2 linked regions of the Nisaea sediminum genome follow. The main gene of each other region encodes a partner of the protein of the gene in region 2 in a complex. Links are inferred from orthologs where the notes say so. Each region holds a gene or a part of one and is shown on either strand. Other genes may lie near its edges. The genes, in order: trxA and trxB.

Region 1 (8,329 bases), on a different replicon or contig from region 2:
ACCCGACCGGCCCGATCACCATGCTGGTGGGCTACGGCGCGGGCGGCCAGACCGACTTGGTCGCGCGCGCGGCGGCCAAGACCATGTCCGAGCGGCTCGGCGTTCCCGTCAACGTCGTCAACAAGCCCGGCGCCGGCGGCGCGGTCGCGGCCCGAGACCTGAAGAAGGCAAAGCCTGACGGCTACACTGTCCTGTTCCACTCCAACTCGGTGGTGAATTCCGCGCCCTTCATCATGAAGCAGGTCGACTTCAAACCGGCGGACTTTGAGTACGCAGGCATGATCACCGCTTATCAGGTGGGCATGGCGACCCAGAAGGATCAGCCGTTCAACACGATCGCGGAATACGTCGCCTGGGCGAAGAAAAACCCCGGCTCGAGCTACGGCGCCCTCAGCCCCGAAGCGCGGCTCTACATCACCGAGATCGCGAAGAAGAACGACCTCGACATCAATATCGTTCCGGTACGGAGCGGCAGCGAGATGATCAACGTGCTACTCGGCAAGCAGGTCGCGATGGCCTTCTCCGGGGGCATTCACTATCGCTATCCCGACGAGCTGAAGACAATTTCGGCGCTGACGACATTCCGCCATCCTTCGGCGCCCGACGTCCCGACCATCGAGGAGGAAGGCTATCCGCTCGGAATGGACTCCCGCACGACGATCTTCCTGCCCAAGGGGACGCCTCGGCCCATTCTCGAACGGTTGAGCGGGGCGCTGCAGGCGGCCGCGACAGACGACGCTTTCAAGAAGCTTACCGACACCGCGAACATCCCCATCAAGTATCTGAGCGTGGACGAGGCGTACGCGGAGATGGAACGGACCTACGCCAAGCACAAGGGCATCATGGAGAGCGCCGGAATCGTTCCTCAATAACCTCTTGAGCCGCCGCCGCGGGCGCCCTCCGGCGCCCGCGGTCATCCCCACGGAAGATACCGGAAGAGCGAATGTTCCAGCCCCTGAATGGCATACGTGTCGTCGATCTGAGCCAGGTCCTGGCCGGCCCCTACGCCACCTACCAGATGGCCCTAATGGGGGCGGAGGTCATCAAGATCGAGAAACCCGGCGAGGGTGACTGGACGCGGCTCGGCGGTCTCCTGCCGGAACTCGCGGAACGGCAGATGGGGCTGGGATTCCTGCCCCAGAACGCGGCGAAGAAATCGGTCACGCTCAATCTGAAATCACCGGAAGGTCTGGACCTCGCGAGAAAGCTCGTGGCGACGGCCGATGTCTTCGTCGAAAACTTCAAACCCGGTGTCGCCGAGCGCCTCGGCCTCGGTTTCGACGCCGTGCGGTCGATCAGGCACGACATCGTCTATTGCTCGATTTCCGCCTACGGGCAGAACGGACCACTCAGCCGCCGTCCGGCGTACGATCACGTCATTCAGGGCATGTGCGGCATCATGATGACGACGGGGAAACCCGGCGACGGCCCGACGAAAGTCGGCGCACCCTATGTCGACTTCGCCACAGGCATGAATGCCGCCATGGCGGTCATGGCAGGTCTTCTGGAGATAAAGCGCACCGGGACGGCCGTGCAGATAGACGTCGCCATGCTCGATACGGCGCTGATGCTGATGGCGTCACTAATGACCCAGCACAAGTCCGCAGGCTGGAAGCCGGCTCAGAACGGCAACGAAGCCTGGAGTGCGAGCCCCTCATCGGGTGCCTTCGAGACCGCGGCCGGCCTCCTGATGCTGGCTGCCAACAACGAACCGCAGTTCCGCAGGCTTTGCCGGGCGATCGGCCGTGCAGACATCCTGGCCGACGCGCGCTGGCACACGCCGGAGGCGCGCAAGCGGAATGGCGAAAGCCTGCGCGAGGCACTCAACGGCACATTTCGTACGCGCACGGCCGATGACTGGGAAAGCATCCTGGAGAATGCGGACGTTCCGGCGGCCAGGGTCCGCTCACTGGACGAAACTCTGACAGAGCCGCAGATCGCGGCCCGCGGCTTGCTTTGCCAGATGGATCTGGAAGGCCATGACAGCGCGATCCATGTGCCGTCGCTGAGCTTCAGGGCCAATGGAGAAAGCGTGTCGCCGCAAATGCCGCCTCCGGTCCTGGGCGCGGATACCGAATACGTCCTGAGAGATCTTGGAATCGAAGGAACCGAACTGCAGAGGTTGCGGGACAACGGAGCAATCTGAACCACGCCGGGAGCTCTCGGCGGTTTGTCACTGCTTCCAACGCAGGAACAGTCTTTCCGCGATGCAGCATCGTTTTCCGCAATGCAGCATAACAGTTGGCTTCCGGCACCGGCTGCGTTAAGCCACCGCTCCAACCGAATCCTCCGCCGAATTGCGCGGACCGTATCGGGATGGAGAAGACAGATGAACCATCACTCACGCACGGCGGAATCGCTATCGTGCCATATCGGCCCGGCGGATATCCGTGCCGCCACACCCGACCGCCCGCTGGTTTGCCTCACCGCCTACACAGCACCCGTCGCGGCCTATCTCGATCCGCTCTGCGACTTACTGCTGGTCGGCGACTCGCTCGGCATGGTGATCTATGGCATGGACGGCACCGTCGGGGTCACGCTCGACATGATGATCGCCCATGGCCGCGCCGTGACAAGGCGGGCGCGTCATGCCTGTGTCGTCGTCGACTTGCCGGCAGGCAGCTACGAGAACGGACCGGAGCAGGCGCTCGAAAGCGCGCGCCGCGTTATGACGGAGACCGGGGCCGACGCGGTGAAGCTCGAGGGCGGCATCGCCGTCGAGGCCTCGATCGCCGCCCTGGTCGGGGACGGCATCCCGGTGCTCGGCCAAATCGGCCTGCTGCCGCAGCATGCCGAAGACGGTTTCAGGATCCAGGGACGCGGTGAGGACGGCGCCCGGCAGGTGCTGGAGGACGGCCGCGCCGTCGAACGCGCCGGCGCCTTCGCCGTCGTCATCGAGGGCACGGTGGAGCCCGTTGCCCGCCGAATAACCGAAGCGCTCTCCATCCCGACCATCGGGATCGGCGCATCCGCTGCCTGCAGCGGCCAGATCCTAGTCACCGACGATCTGCTCGGACTTTATGACGGGCATCTTCCGAAATTCGCCGAACGGTACGCCGATCTCGCGGGCACGATCCGCGAAGCGGCGCAGCGTTGGGCGGATGACGTACGCAGCCGGGCCTTTCCGGCCGAACGCAACACCTACGCCGAAAAGCCGGCGCGAGAGGGCTGAAAATGGACATCATCCGCACCAAGGCCGAGCTGCGCAAACGCGTGAGCAGTTGGAGGAATTCCGGCGAGACCGTCGCCCTGACGCCGACGATGGGGGCGATCCACGAAGGCCATCTCTCGCTCGTCCGGCTCGGCCTCGAACGCGCGGACCGATGCGTCGGGACGATTTTCGTCAATCCGCGGCAGTTCGGGCCGAACGAGGATTTCGCGACCTATCCGCGGGACGAGGAGGGCGATTTCGCAAAGTTCGAAACCGCCGGATGCAGTGCGGTCTACGCGCCCGCACCGGAAGAGATCTACTCCGCCGGCTACAAGACCGAAGTCATCGTACACGACATCTCCGAGGTCATGGAGGGCGCAAGCCGCCCGGGCTTCTTCACCGGCGTCGCCACCGTGGTCTCAAAACTCCTGATCCAGGCGATGCCGGACATCGCAATCTTCGGCGAGAAGGACTTCCAGCAGCTCGCCGTCATCAGGACCATGGCCCGCGATCTCGATCTGCCGATGGAAATTCTCGGCGCGCCGACGGTCCGCGAGGCGGATGGCTTGGCGCTCTCCTCCCGCAACGCCTATCTGAGCGCGGAAGAACGGCGGATCGCTCCGGCGCTTCATGCGGCGATGACCGCTGCCGCGGCGACCCTCCGCAACGGCGCCAATCCCCCGGCAGCAGCGGAGCAAGCGCGGAAGGCGATGCTCTCGGCCGGCTTTCAGGAGGTCGATTATATCGATATCCGCGATCAGGACAGCTTTCAGCCGGCCTCCGTTCCCGGCGAGAATCTCCGCATCTTCGCGGCGGCGTGGCTCGGCAGCTGCCGCCTGATCGATAATCTCGGGGTCTGACGGAGCGTCCCGATCGGGCTATGCTTCCCTCCGAGGCCGCGACACGACGGCCCGGAGGGAGGACCGCAAGATGGCTATAGAGACGCCGAACTATCCGGAACATGCCGCACTCGGGGCGCTCGACTCACGCCCCGTCGACCCGGAGAAGCTCGACTGGAGCCCGACCCGCTTCGAGGGGGTCGAGATGAAGGTGCTGATGGAGGACAAGGAAACCGGGCTGATGACCGCCCTGTTCCGCTGGCAGCCCGGCGCGGTCCTGCCGTTTCACGAGCATACCGATATCGAGCAGACCTACATGCTCGAAGGCCGGCTCGAGGACGAACAGGGCTCGGTCGGGCCCGGCGAATATGTCTGGCGTCCGGCAGGCAGCCGGCATGTCGCGCGGGCGCCGGAAGGCGCGCTGATGCTGAGCATGTTCCACAAGCCGAACCAGTTTCTCGACGACGGCGCCTGATCAACCCGGAATTTTGACTTCGATATCCCGGTCGGGCAGGCCGGCGGACCGGTTCCCGGCGATCTCCAGGAACGCCGCCTCTAGAGCGGCGACATAGGCTTTCGTCGAGAAGAAACCGCCCGGCTCCGGCTGCCGTAACCGGGCGCGGACGGCGGCGAGAAAGGGAGCGTCGGCGGCGAACCGTTCAACGCGGGCGAGATAATCCGCCGGACTGTCGGCGATCCCCTCCGGCACACCCGCCGCAGCCAGGATGCTTGCCGACATGCGCCACGCGAAGCAGCGCCCCGGCAACGTCACGACCGGAACCCCGCGGGCGAGCGCCAGCGCCGTCGTATGGCCGCCATTGTAGCCGAGCGGATCGAGCGCGATGTCGGCAGCGGCAACGCGTGCCCGGTGATCGCGGATACCGGTCGGCTCGGCGAAACGGATCCGCTCCGGCGCCAATCCCGCCTGCGCGGCGAAGCGGCGGAGATTGTCCGCCCCCTCCTCCGATTGCGTCGCAACCCATAGCAGCGCGCGGGGAATGCGTCTCAGGCACTCGAACCAGAGCCGAAGCGTCGCCATGTCGACCTTGTTGAGCCGGTTGAAGGCGGCCATGACGAAACCATCCTCCGGCAGCCCGAGTTCCGCGCGGGCGGGGGCAGGGTCGTCCTCCGCCTGGTCGTCGACCGGCAGGAAGCTTCCCGGCATCAGGATCAGGCGCTCGGAGAAACCGGAGCGCTCCGCTTCGGGCACGACGACCCGGTCCGCGACCGTATAATCCACGGTCTCCGCGCCGGTCGCCCCCGGAAATCCGATCATCGCGACCCGGACAGGTGCCGGAGCGCGGCGGAAGACATCCTTTTCGGGGCTCAGCGGCGTGCCGCTCAGATCGACCAGGATATCGATCCCGTCGGCACGGATCCTCTCCGCGAGCGCAGCCGGCGCTAGCCCCCCGACCTCCCGGAAATGATCGGCGGCCAGGCGCACAGGGCCCTGAACCGGCCTGACCGGCTCCTCCGTCCGGTCATATACGAAGGTCTCGAACCGGCTGCGATCATGATGAACCAGCATGCTGCGGACGGAAAACCCCACGGGATGCATCCGGAGGTCGGAAGTGACATAGCCGAGGCGGAGACGCCGCCCGCCCCGCCAGCCCCATTCCGCCCGCCATCGAGAGTCCGGCGCACTGGCGATCCGCATCGCCGAAGTGGTTACGGCAAGCGCGATCCCCGGATCGTCCCGGCGCTCCAGCACGGAGAGCGGGGGCTCGAAAACCGTATCGCCGCGCCGCAATTGCTCGGCGAGAACCGCATCGAAAAGCGGCTCGAAAAAATATGAAGCCTGGAAATTGAGCGCATCCCGAAAGCCTGTTTGCCCGCTTACCAGAGTCCTCACGACACTCGCATTCACCGCCAGCAAGCGAGCCGGCGCATCTCTGAGAAAACGCTTCTGCCAGTCGTCGTCGCCCTGGGTGCCAGCAAGCGTACAGAACAGCTCGGCATAGGCGTGAATCCTCTCTGGCCGGTCGAGAATTTCGGTTCTGTTGCTCATGTACCGACGCAGGAACAGTGGAGGAATAGATACGATCGTTCATGTTTAGCGACAGCCGGCGACCGCGTATAGCCGGCAACTCGAACAGCCTTGGAGAGCATTCGGGGCCTTGGAACCATCGCCCGGAATATCTTGTTACGTCAGACAAAACCCGTAAAAAATTAATCCACTATTGGAAAATGGCCGATTCTCATTCAATTTCAGCGGAAATCTGGATTAAGAATCAATTTTAACAAAGCGTAACATATTAATATTACGAAGTATTTTATCAAATCAAACTTGCCGAACAGAATTTGATAACTAGCTTTCACTCCAAACCGCTGAAGCAGATTTTGCTTTTACTGACGTATATATGGCAAACAACGACAAACACTATGCCGGGACGGTAGCGGACGCAGCGGACCTGTCCCATCCGGAGCATCGCGCGCTGTTCGACCACTGGAAGGCGAACCGGCGCGGCGAGGATGTCCCGCTGCGCAGCAGTTTCGACCCGCTGCAATTCCATCGCTCGATGCCGAGAATGGCGATCATCGAGCGCAGCGGCCCGCCGGACGCCTCTGTCTTCCGATATCGCCTTGCGGGCACCGAAATCGCGCGGCGCGCGGGCCGCGATCCGACCGGAAAGAGTTTCGAGGAGCTATACGAAGGAAACTATCTCGAGACCGCGAACCGGACCTATCGCGAGATATCCGAATCGGGCCAAGCGCATTTCTCACAGCGTGTCTTCACGATCGGCGGCGAAAGCGGAAACCTGCGGTATGACCGGCTCATCCTGCCTTACAGTTCCAACGGGTCGTCGGTCGACCAGTTCGTGCTGCTGATCGTCGTCGTCGAGCAGGACGCGCCGGTGAAACAGGTGGGCAGCTTTTCCATATTCGGCAGGAAGCGGAACAAATAAAAAAAACAGGCGCCGAAACGGCGCCTGTTCCTATCGATTCTGCTGGATCCCGGCCCCGATCAGAGCGCTTCGTCGACCCACTGCTGCAGCTGGGCCTTCGGCATCGCGCCCATCTTGGTCGCGGCGACCTGACCGTCCTTGAACAGGATCAGCGTCGGAATGCCGCGCACACCGTATTGCTGCGGGGTCTGCGGGTTCTCGTCGATATTGATCTTGGCGACGGTGACGCGGTCGCCCATCGACTGCGCCACTTCCTCGAGCGCCGGTGCGATCGCCTTGCAGGGGCCGCACCATTCGGCCCAGAAATCGACCAGAACCGGCTTGTCGGAGTTCAGAACGCTGTCGGAGAAACTTGAGTCGGTAACCGTAACCGTCGACATGGGGGCTTCCTCGTTTGCCTTGTCTCGCATGCCGGGCTCCCACCCTTGCATGAACCGTGAATCTAGGAAGCGTCGGCAGCCCCGTCAAGACAACCGGCACGGGCCCAACGTTTCCAAGGGGGAAAGGGCATACCCCTCAACCGGCACGGGCGCCGGGCGCGTATGAGTCGAGCAGATCCGGCGGCAGTTCGGTCAGGAACGGACCGTCCGTCCAGAGCAGCAGGCAGCGGACCTTGCGGCCTTCGAACATGCCGGCGAGCAGCGCCCGGTAGGCCGCCATCTGCTTCAGATAGACTGCCGGCACGTCCTCCAGCCGCTCCGGCGGCGGCCGGTTGGTCTTGAAGTCGACCACCGTCACGCGGCCCTCTTCCACCAGCAGCCGGTCGATCTGACCGGACACGACCGTGATCCCGCCCTCTCCGGTCGCGACCTGACCGACGATCGGCACCTCGGCACGCGAGGCGGACGCGAAAAGTCCGGCCCAGTCCGGATGCTCCAGTACCGTCATGACCTCGTCGAGATAGCGAGCCGCCACATCGGGCGCGAGATCGTGCAGCGGGCGCCCGAGGAAGGAGGCTCCCGCCTCCCGACGGCGCTCTGCGGGCATGTCCGGAAGGACCTGGAGCATACGGTGGATAAGCTGCCCGCGCTTGAAGCGTCCCTGGTCCACGAGAGAGAGCGGGGAGCGCAGCGCCGGTTCCGGGTCGCTCGGCCGAGACGGCATCAACGGGCGCGGCGGAACGGGCTCCGGTGCGGGTTGCGACTGTGCCCAGCCGGGCACCGCCTTCTTCGCGTCCGCGGGAACGATCGTTTCGGACGGCGGCGCCACATCCCTTTCCTGCGGCGTTTCGTGTCGGAGCAACGGGAGGTCCGAGCCGGACGCGGCACTGATCGCGCTGTCTTCGATTTCTGACGCCAGATCGGCCATCGCGGCGCGCACCAGATCGTACCAGTTGCCTTCGGGCGCCCGCTGCTTGGTTGCCCATCCGCCGACATAGAGCCGGTCCTCGGCGCGGGTCATCGCGACATAAAGCAGGCGGCGATATTCTTCGT
Region 2 (8,580 bases):
CGACCCGCTGCTTGTAGACGGCCATGTCGATGGTTTTTATCCGGGCAAGGCGCTGTTGGCGTGCGGCCTCTGTGTCTTCCACATCAATGACGCGGGGCGGCACCGGGGGGGGCATTGTGCTCTTGTCGCGGAACTGCATTATGCCGCGCAATTCGAGCCGTGCTTCCTCAAGAGTTTCGGTTGTCACATTGGTCCAGAATTCTGGTTTCCGGATTGCACGAATGGTCTCTGCCTTCTCCTTCACCTGATTGAGGTTGAACTGGAGGCCGTTGACTTGGTTCAACAGCTCATCCTTGAGGTCTTGGAAGGATGCAGCGCCCGTTAGATGTGCTGTCTGAAGCTGAGTGACCAACAGGTCGAACCGATAGGCGTCGGCGAGCCCTCTTATGTTGACCCACTTCATGAGTGGGGCAATGTCGTTTCGGATCGCGGCAACCAGTGTCGGTGCAAAGCCTTCGATGGCACCGGATTGCAATGCAGTCTGGCGGATCTCCCATTTTTCGCGAACTGGGATGGTCTCATCCGGTAGCGCGACGATATCGGCGCGGATGATTTTTGCGATCCATTCAAATGTCTCGGGTTGCGCAGCATTTAGGGCTGCATCGGCTAGATCCAAGCGTGCTTCGAACACTTGTTGAAGAAGAGGGCGCCCCTGGCTCGGCTCGGCTTCGGGCCTGTTTTGCTCGAAGAACTCGAAGTTCTGCCAGTGATCGAATATCCGAAAGACGGTCTTGTGCTTCCCAGGTCCAAACAAGTCCGGACAGAGGCGCGTGCCCCGTCCGATCATCTGCCAGAATTTGACCTTCGATTTTATCGGTTTCGCAAATACCAGATTGACGATCTCCGGCACGTCGATGCCCGTGTCCAACATATCCACGGATATGGCTATCGTCAGATTGGGGTTCGTTCCCTCACCTTTGAAATCATCGATCAATTGCTCGGCGCGAGGGTCGTAATTGTCGATGACCTGACAGAAATTTCCACCGAACTGCGGATACATCTCGTCGAATAGACCTTGCAGCAGGATCGCGTGCCGATGGCTGCGCGCGAAGATGACCGACTTTCCAACCCTCTGGCCCGTTGCATCTTGGATGCCGTGCTCCATCAGGTTCCGGATCACCATACGATTGGTATCTTTGTTGAAGATCTGGGCATCGACCTGCGGTGCGTCGTAATCGAGGCTCTGCGCGTTTTCCCCGTCTTCCTCAAGCCTCTTCTTCTGTTCGTCTGATAGTTGGTTGTATTTGATCCCCTGGCGCAGGAATTTGGTCGTGTACTCGTACACCTCGTAAGGAACCAGAAAGCTCTCTTCGACCGCACGCTCCAAAGGGTAATGGGCCGTCGGATCTTGGTCCTGGCAGCCGAACAGGCCGTAAGTGTTCCGAGAGACGAACTCAACGGGAGTGGCGGTCAAGCCGACCTGATTGGCATCGAAATAACGGAACAGATCACCATACACATTATAGACGCTGCGGTGGCTCTCATCGGCGATGATCAGGTCGAAATAGCCGACGTCGTAACTGCGGAAAACCTGCATCATGGCCGGGTATGTCGCGATGTGGATGCGTGCAGCATCGTTTCGTGACTTCTTTCCCTCGACCATAGTGATCGGTTCGTCGAGATATTCTGCAAATGCGTTCTTGGCTTGTTTTCGCAGTTCGCGGCGGTCACAGAGGAATAGAACCCGGCGAACCCACTTCGCGCGGATGAGTAGTTCGGCAAGGGCGACTGCCACACGGGTCTTGCCTGTGCCCGTGGCCTGTACGATCAAGGCCTTTCGTTTCTGCTTTGATAGGGTCTCTGTGACGCGCTTGATGGTTTCTATCTGATAAAGCCGCCCAGCGATGGCAGCGTCGGGCGAAAGCTTCGCGAGACCCTCCTTGTTATCCCTCTGGAACCCAACCAGGTACTCCAGGCTGTCCTTCGAGTAGAAGCCGAACAACTTGCGCGGGGGGTACCCCCCGGCATCGTCCCACATCCAGATGTCGTAGCCGTTCGTGTAGAAGATGACCGGGCGCTGAAGATGGGATTTCTCAAGCGCATCGGCGTACAGCTTGGCTTGATGACGTCCTTTATCAGGGTCAACAGCCGTCTTCTTCGCTTCGACCACGGCTAGGGGCCGTCCATTGTCGCCCCAGAGCACGTAATCCACGTAACCGATGCCGCTATCCGTGGGCTGGCCAGTGACTTCTTCTTCTTGCGTGACATCGCCAGTGTCAGCGCCATCAACGCCCACATCCCAACCAGCGCCGACGAGAGCAGTGTCAATAAGCCTAGTCCTCGTCTCTGCCTCAGAGAAGGAGAGCTGGTCGGCCGTGGCTTGGCCTTTCTTCTGGATCGCCTCCAATTCGACGACCTTGAGTTTTGCCTCTTCATACTCGGCTTTGAGTTGGTCGTGCTTGGCAACGATCTTCTCAAGCTCCGAGTTGCGCACATCCAATTCTTCCTGAACCGCCTTGGTATCTGCGGGAGGTGTAGGGGCGATGTAAGTGGGCAGTTCCTCTTTCTTCACTTGGAGGAAGTTCATCGCCATCCAGGCGGAGAGCAACGCTGCTTCCTTCACTAGCCACAATGCGGTGTTGGAGGCGACGGTTTCTCCATGGGCACCAGCGTTTCCGTGCTTACGCAATGCGTGGAGTTTTTCGCGTACGCCTGTCGGAATGGCTTTCTCGAAGCTCGGGTGGGCCAGCAGGTCTGCGAAGCTGCGGGAATAGGGGCGATCCAACTTAAGTCCCAGGTATAGCGCACCCGTGAATTGTTCCCCGAAGGTGCGCAGTTTGACCAAAGAGCTTGCCGGATCGCTGTACGCATATTGCTCCGCGAAGCCACCCAAGCTGGCCAGCTCCGGATATCGATCTCTCAGATATTCGAAATTTAGAGACTGCACGAGGAGGGCCCGGATCGAGTTTGAATAAGCCTCTAGAGAGGCGGTTGCTCAGGTTTGAGCAACCTATTCTTGTACGTTCAAATAGGCGATGGCAATGGATCGTCCGAACCGACGCTAGATCTTTTATTCAGCTAGCAGACTTCAGCGATTGGTCCTCCGAAACCCATAAACTGTGATGTCGCTCCATCGTGTACAGAGGTTTCAGAAGTGCTCGCCGCCTCAGAGGGGCAGGGGGAGGTGGCCATTGCCGGGATCGCGTCGGCGGGGTCGGGGGTGCCCCCGCCCCCCCTGGGGTGAAAGCTTGTTCTCGGCAGGGCAGCGAAGATGAGTGTGGACCAGAAGTGGACCAGATTGCGCCATCCCGAAAGAAAAAATGCCGGGAACCGTTAGGTTCCCGGCAAGTTGAACAGGGAGGCTTCACGTCTGGGAGACGTAGGACCCCGAAGGGCCCTCTACTTCAGGCGGGGGCCTGAAGGGAAGATGCTGCAAAGCAGCACCGTGATCTTCTCCTAAATATGTCTATAAGAGGTTAACGACCATGCATTTTTGTTCAGTTCGGATATGCAAAAAACGCATGACCGTTTTCCCATGAAAGTCAAATTTACGAAACAAAACGAGATTCCGATTCGAATCCCGATTCACAGATAGGCATTAAAAACGGCAGGCGCAACCTATGTTGTTTTAGACTTTTTCTAAAAATCAAAACTGCGTTTTGGCGACTTCCTGGATCAGGAAATCCCGCAGCACGGTGATCCGCTTCGAATGCCGGAGCTCCTCCGGATAGACGAAATAGGCGGGTACCTGCGGTCCTTCGACGTCCGGCATAACCCGCACCAGGCTGCTGTCTTCCTTGGCCAGGTAATCGGGGATCGCCGCGATCCCGACCCCACCCTGTACGGCGCGCAGGATGGCGTAATAGTTGTTCACCGCGAAGGTGTTCATATGCACGCGCCGGTTCCCGCCCGTAGCCAGGTCCCGAAGCCAGTTGACGTTCGGAAACGGTGGATGCGGTGTGTCGCCGAACAGTACAAGCCGATGATTTTGCAGATCTTCCGCCGTCTGCGGCACGCCCGCCTGTTTCAGGTAGGACGGAGAGGCATAGAGGTGCAGCTTGATGTTCTTGATATGGCGCTGGATCAGGTCCGGCTGCCGCGGCGGGCTGAGCCGGATGGCGACGTCGGCCTGCCGCATGCCAAGGTCGAGCTCGCCGTCGTCGATGATCAGATTGACCGTGATCTCGGGATAGAGTTCGAGAAAACGGCCGATGCGCGAGGCGAGCCAGGTCGAGCCGAAGGCGACCGGCGTGGTGATCTTGAGCGGACCGCGCGGCAGTTCCTTGCCTTCCGAGAGGCTGGCTTCCGCAGCTGCGAGCTTGGCGAAGACTTCGCGTGCAGTGCGGTAGAGCGTTTCGCCCTGTTCGGTCAGGATCAGGCCGCGCGCGTGGCGGTGAAACAGCGCGACCTTGAGAGAGTCTTCGAGCTGGCTGATCTGTCGGCTGACGGCAGACTGGCTGAGATTGAGGGTCTCACCCGCATGGGTAAAGCTGCCTGCCTCGGCGACAGCGTGAAAGACCCGGAGTTTGTCCCAGTCCATGGCCATTTTGAACCGATCTCGCCTTCTCGCTCATAGTTCCAGCGTTCAGTCTAGGCCAGGCGAGGGGCATGGGCCAGCAGAACACGGGTCAAAAAGCAGTTTAATCGAAGAGGGTTATCGGATCGTTACCGAACCCGCCCCGCTATTCCGCCGCTTCGGCGGCGGCATCTTCAAGTGCGGCGAGGTATTTTTCCGCCTCCAGCGCCGCCATGCAGCCCATCCCCGCCGCGGTCACGGCCTGGCGATAAACCTTGTCGACGCAGTCGCCAGCGGCGAAGATTCCGGGGATCGAGGTGCGAGGACTACCGGGCCTGGTCAGGAGGTAGCCCTCGTCGTCGGCCTCCAGGGCCTCGACGAACGGCTTTGTCGCCGGATCGTGCCCGATGGCGACGAAAAAGCCGGTCGCCTTGATCTCGCTTGTCTCGCCGGTCTTGATGTTCTTGATTCGAGCGCCTTCTACGCCGGCCATCGGTCCGTCGCCGCCGAGGACCTCCTCGACGACACTGTCCCAGATCACCTCGATCTTCTCGTGCCGGAACAGCCGCTCCTGCATGATCTTCTCGGCGCGGAGCGTGTCGCGGCGGTGTACCAGCGTCACCTTGGAGGCGATGTTGGCGAGATAGAGCGCTTCCTCGACCGCGGTATTACCGCCACCGACCACGATCACGTCTTGCCCACGGAAGAAGAAACCGTCGCAGGTGGCGCAGGCGGAGACGCCACGTCCGCTATAGGTCTGCTCGCTCTCGAGCCCGAGCCAGCGGGCCTGCGCACCGGTGGCGATGATCACCGCGTCGGCGACGAAGCTGTCGCCGCTATCCATTTTCAGGGTGTAGGGCTTCTTCGAGAAATCGACCGCGGTGACCAGATCGTAGACGATCCGCGCGCCGACATGCTCGGCCTGCTTCTGCATCTGCTCCATGAGCCAGGGCCCCTGGATGACGTCCGCGAAGCCCGGATAGTTCTCGACCTCGGAAGTGATCGTCATCTGTCCGCCCGGCTGCAGCCCCGCAAGCACGACCGGCTTGAGATTGGCGCGCGCTGTATAGATGGCGGCGGTGAGTCCGGCGGCGCCGGAGCCGATGATGACGATTTTCTCGCGATGTTCGGTCATGGGGCAGTGCAGTCCTGTTGTCTGGAGTTCTTGGGCCGGCGGTGGTGACCTCTTCCGAACATAAGCAACCGCCGGGAAGCGAACAAGCGGCGCGGCGCCTATTCCTCGTAACTTCCCTCATGTTTCGGCAGACCGTCGTCGCAGACCACCCAGGGCAAGCGTTCCTCCCAATGGACGTGGCACTCCGGCGACACGACCTCCGGGTGCTCGAGTGTGGCGGCGTAGAAGTGGATCTCGTCCGGATACTTGTCCGCGCGAAAAGCGATCGGAGTGCCGCAGGCGGTGCAGAACAGCCGCTCCACACCGGGCGAGGAGCGGTAGATGCCGGGAGCGGCGCCGGTAAGGCTGGCGTCGGTCCGCGCAACGCCGACAAAGGTGGTATAGGGCGAGCCGGTCTGCCGCCGGCAGCTCTCGCAATGGCAATGGCAGGTCCACCTCACCGGGCCGGCGATCGCGTAGCGGGTTTGCCCGCAGAGGCACCGGCCGCGTTGGGTTTCCGATGGTTCGGTCATGGTTCCGCTCCTTCGCGTGTCCGGGAGGGCCGTCCCGGGCTGCTTGACAGTCTCCCGTTGCGCCTGCATGTGTCACGGCGATCCGAGCTCACCTCAGGAACGGGACATTGTCGATGCCTGATTGGCCTGCCTGGCTGACGACCCTGCTGATCGCGACCAATCTTCTGTCGCTGGTTGCACTCTATTTCATCACCCGGCGCATGTTGAAGCTGCGGCGGCAGAAAAAGCGGGCCTTCGCATTTTCCGACTATCCGATCCGCAAGGTGAAGCTGGAAGAGGTCGCGCCCTGCTTCGCGATGACGGCCTACGGTCCGAGCCCCGACTCCGAGGTGCGCTTCATCGGCGGCGAGGGCGTGGTGGCCTCGCTGTCGGACCGGGAATCCTGGGTTATGGCGGCGCTGGCCAAGGGGGCGAAGCGGATCTTCGAGTTCGGCACCTGCACCGGCAAGACCGCGCATGTCTTCGCCCTGAACGCGGTGCCTGATGCGGAGATCCATACCCTGACGCTGCACCCGGACGATCTCGCCGCACTGGAATTCGGCCTCGGCGACGACAAGCATCACCGCGATGTCGCTGCAGAGGAATCCTCGTTCGACACGTTCTTCTATAACGGCCAGCCGACGGAGAAGAACATCCGGCAGATCTTCTCCGACAGCAAAGCCTATGACGAGAGCGATCTGCGCGGGAAAGTCGATCTGGTCTTCGTCGATGGCGCGCATACGCGGACCTATGTCGAAAGCGACACCCGTAAGGCCCTGAACATGTTGACCGAGGAAGGGGTCATTCTCTGGCACGACTACAAGCCCGACGCGCCGGATGTGTTTGCCTTCCTGAACGATCTCTCGAAACAGTTGCCTCTGGTGCATATCGCCGAGACGGATCTCGTCATGTACCGCCGGACGGCTGCCGGCCGGTAAGCGCGTTCAGAGGAAGTCGCTGCAGGGAAACTGCATGACGACCTCGGAGACGTTCACGCTCTTGTCGTCGGTCAGGTAATCGAGATTATAGAGACTGATCCCCAGAACCACGTCGGTCTTGCCGTCTTCCGACGACATGGGGAGCAGCAAGCGCTCGGCGTGCCAGGCATCGAGGGAGGACAGCCGTTCCTCGACCGCGCCGTACTGGACAAGCGGAACCCCGGTGATGCTGTCCCAGCGCTCCCTGACGACGGGATAGTCCTCCTCGCCGATGATGTTCCGGAGTGTGCGGCCCTTGATTCCCTTGCCCCAGGCATCGTTGACACTTTCGCCCGCGAGGTTGCAGACATAGTCGCCCGCCTCCTCTTCGAAGCGATAGATCCACATATATCGCAAAAGGGACGGCACGCTGAGCGGCGAGAAGGTCTTGCGGCGTGCGACAAGAGCGTCGCCACGCGCCGCGAGCCAGGCTGCGAAAAAATCGAAAATTCTTCCGTCCGCCTGGGGGATTCGCTTCTTCAGCTCCGAGATCGCTTTGGCGTCAGAGGGCATCAACTGGTTCACGCACACGTCTACTATGGGAATCGATTATAGCGACGAGAGTGTTTACCAAGCGTTAGCCGGAACGATCAAATTGCCGGTCGGGCCGACCGGGCGGCGCTCCGTCATATTTTGGCCCCGGAGACCACCGCGAAGCACCATTGCTTGTAGTCGCAGCGGACATCTTCGTAACCGTCGTCGGAGAGGTTCTGCATGATCGTGCCGAGGGTCGGCGGGCGGCCCTCGCGGTGCAGTTCGATGGCTTCGTCGATCTCGCCTTCGAGGGCGCCGAGATGGAGCGCGTCCCGGCGCCAGGCGGCGAGATGCCTGTCCTCGACCCAGTCCGTTTCGCCCCGCACCTGATCGGCATTGATGAACATGCCGCCACCCCGGCGCAGCCCGGCATAGCTGGCGGAGAGCAGGGTCCGTATCGATTTCGGATTGAGATGGTGGATCGAAAGCTCAGCGATGACGACATCATAGGGGCCGTCATAGGTCATGTGCACGTAGTCGCCGGTGGTCACGGTGACGCGAGGGCCGTAAGGCTCGAGCCTGCCGCGCACATTCGCAACGACGGCTTCGGAGAAATCGACCAGGGTCAGCTCGGCGGTACTGTCGGCTGCGAGGATGCGCTCTGCCAGCAGCCCGGTTCCCGGACCGAGATCGAGGACGCGCAGGGGACTGTCGCCCTTCGGCTCCGGCAGCAGGTCGATGATGGTGCGGTGAATGGAGTCGCGATAGGGAACGAGTTTCCCCCGCCCCGTATCGGCATCCCTCACCACACTGTGGAACGTGTCTTCGGTCGGTCCGCTCAAGGCTTGGCTCCCCACGGCCAGTCTGTCCCGGACTCCCGACCTACATGAAGAGACGCTCGCCCTCCAGCCCTTTGTAGAGACCGGCCACCTGCTCCGCGTAGCCGTTATAGAGCAGGGTGGGGATCTTGGTGCCGCCGCCGAGGGGTCGTTCGGAGGCCTGGCTCCAGCGCGGATGCGGCACTTCCGGGTTCACGTTGGCCCAGAA

Evidence for each region.
Region 1: the proteins of trxB (region 2) and trxA are in contact, whole or in part, in a crystal structure (PDB 1F6M), measured with the Escherichia coli proteins. The link is inferred for Nisaea sediminum from one-to-one orthologs.

The regions. Positions count from the first base shown.
Region 1 is NZ_JACZCQ010000005.1:37,739-46,067, forward strand. Bases 5,632-8,329 are described here. They hold trxA (thioredoxin TrxA), read right to left. Parts: upstream 7,307-8,329; coding sequence 6,956-7,306; downstream 5,632-6,955. Other genes in these bases: IG122_RS10770 (O-linked N-acetylglucosamine transferase, SPINDLY family protein), read right to left, coding at 5,632-5,998; IG122_RS10775 (PAS domain-containing protein), read left to right, coding at 6,351-6,896; addA (double-strand break repair helicase AddA), read right to left, coding at 7,413-8,329. Also shown: IG122_RS10745 (Bug family tripartite tricarboxylate transporter substrate binding protein), read left to right, coding at 1-872; IG122_RS10750 (CaiB/BaiF CoA transferase family protein), read left to right, coding at 944-2,146; panB (3-methyl-2-oxobutanoate hydroxymethyltransferase), read left to right, coding at 2,330-3,172; panC (pantoate--beta-alanine ligase), read left to right, coding at 3,175-4,011; IG122_RS10765 (cupin domain-containing protein), read left to right, coding at 4,082-4,465; more of IG122_RS10770, read right to left, coding at 4,466-5,631. UniProt on the Escherichia coli protein: Participates in various redox reactions through the reversible oxidation of its active center dithiol to a disulfide and catalyzes dithiol-disulfide exchange reactions.
Region 2 is NZ_JACZCQ010000009.1:188,258-196,837, forward strand. What follows is about bases 3,608-6,556. They hold trxB (thioredoxin-disulfide reductase), read right to left. Parts: upstream 5,592-6,556; coding sequence 4,623-5,591; downstream 3,608-4,622. Other genes in these bases: IG122_RS18860 (LysR family transcriptional regulator), read right to left, coding at 3,608-4,480; IG122_RS18870 (GFA family protein), read right to left, coding at 5,690-6,103; IG122_RS18875 (class I SAM-dependent methyltransferase), read left to right, coding at 6,217-6,556. Outside these bases: IG122_RS18855 (DEAD/DEAH box helicase family protein), read right to left, coding at 1-2,833; more of IG122_RS18860, read right to left, coding at 3,587-3,607; more of IG122_RS18875, read left to right, coding at 6,557-7,020; IG122_RS18880 (PAS domain-containing protein), read right to left, coding at 7,027-7,572; IG122_RS18885 (class I SAM-dependent methyltransferase), read right to left, coding at 7,686-8,375; protein-methionine-sulfoxide reductase catalytic subunit MsrP, read right to left, coding at 8,416-8,580.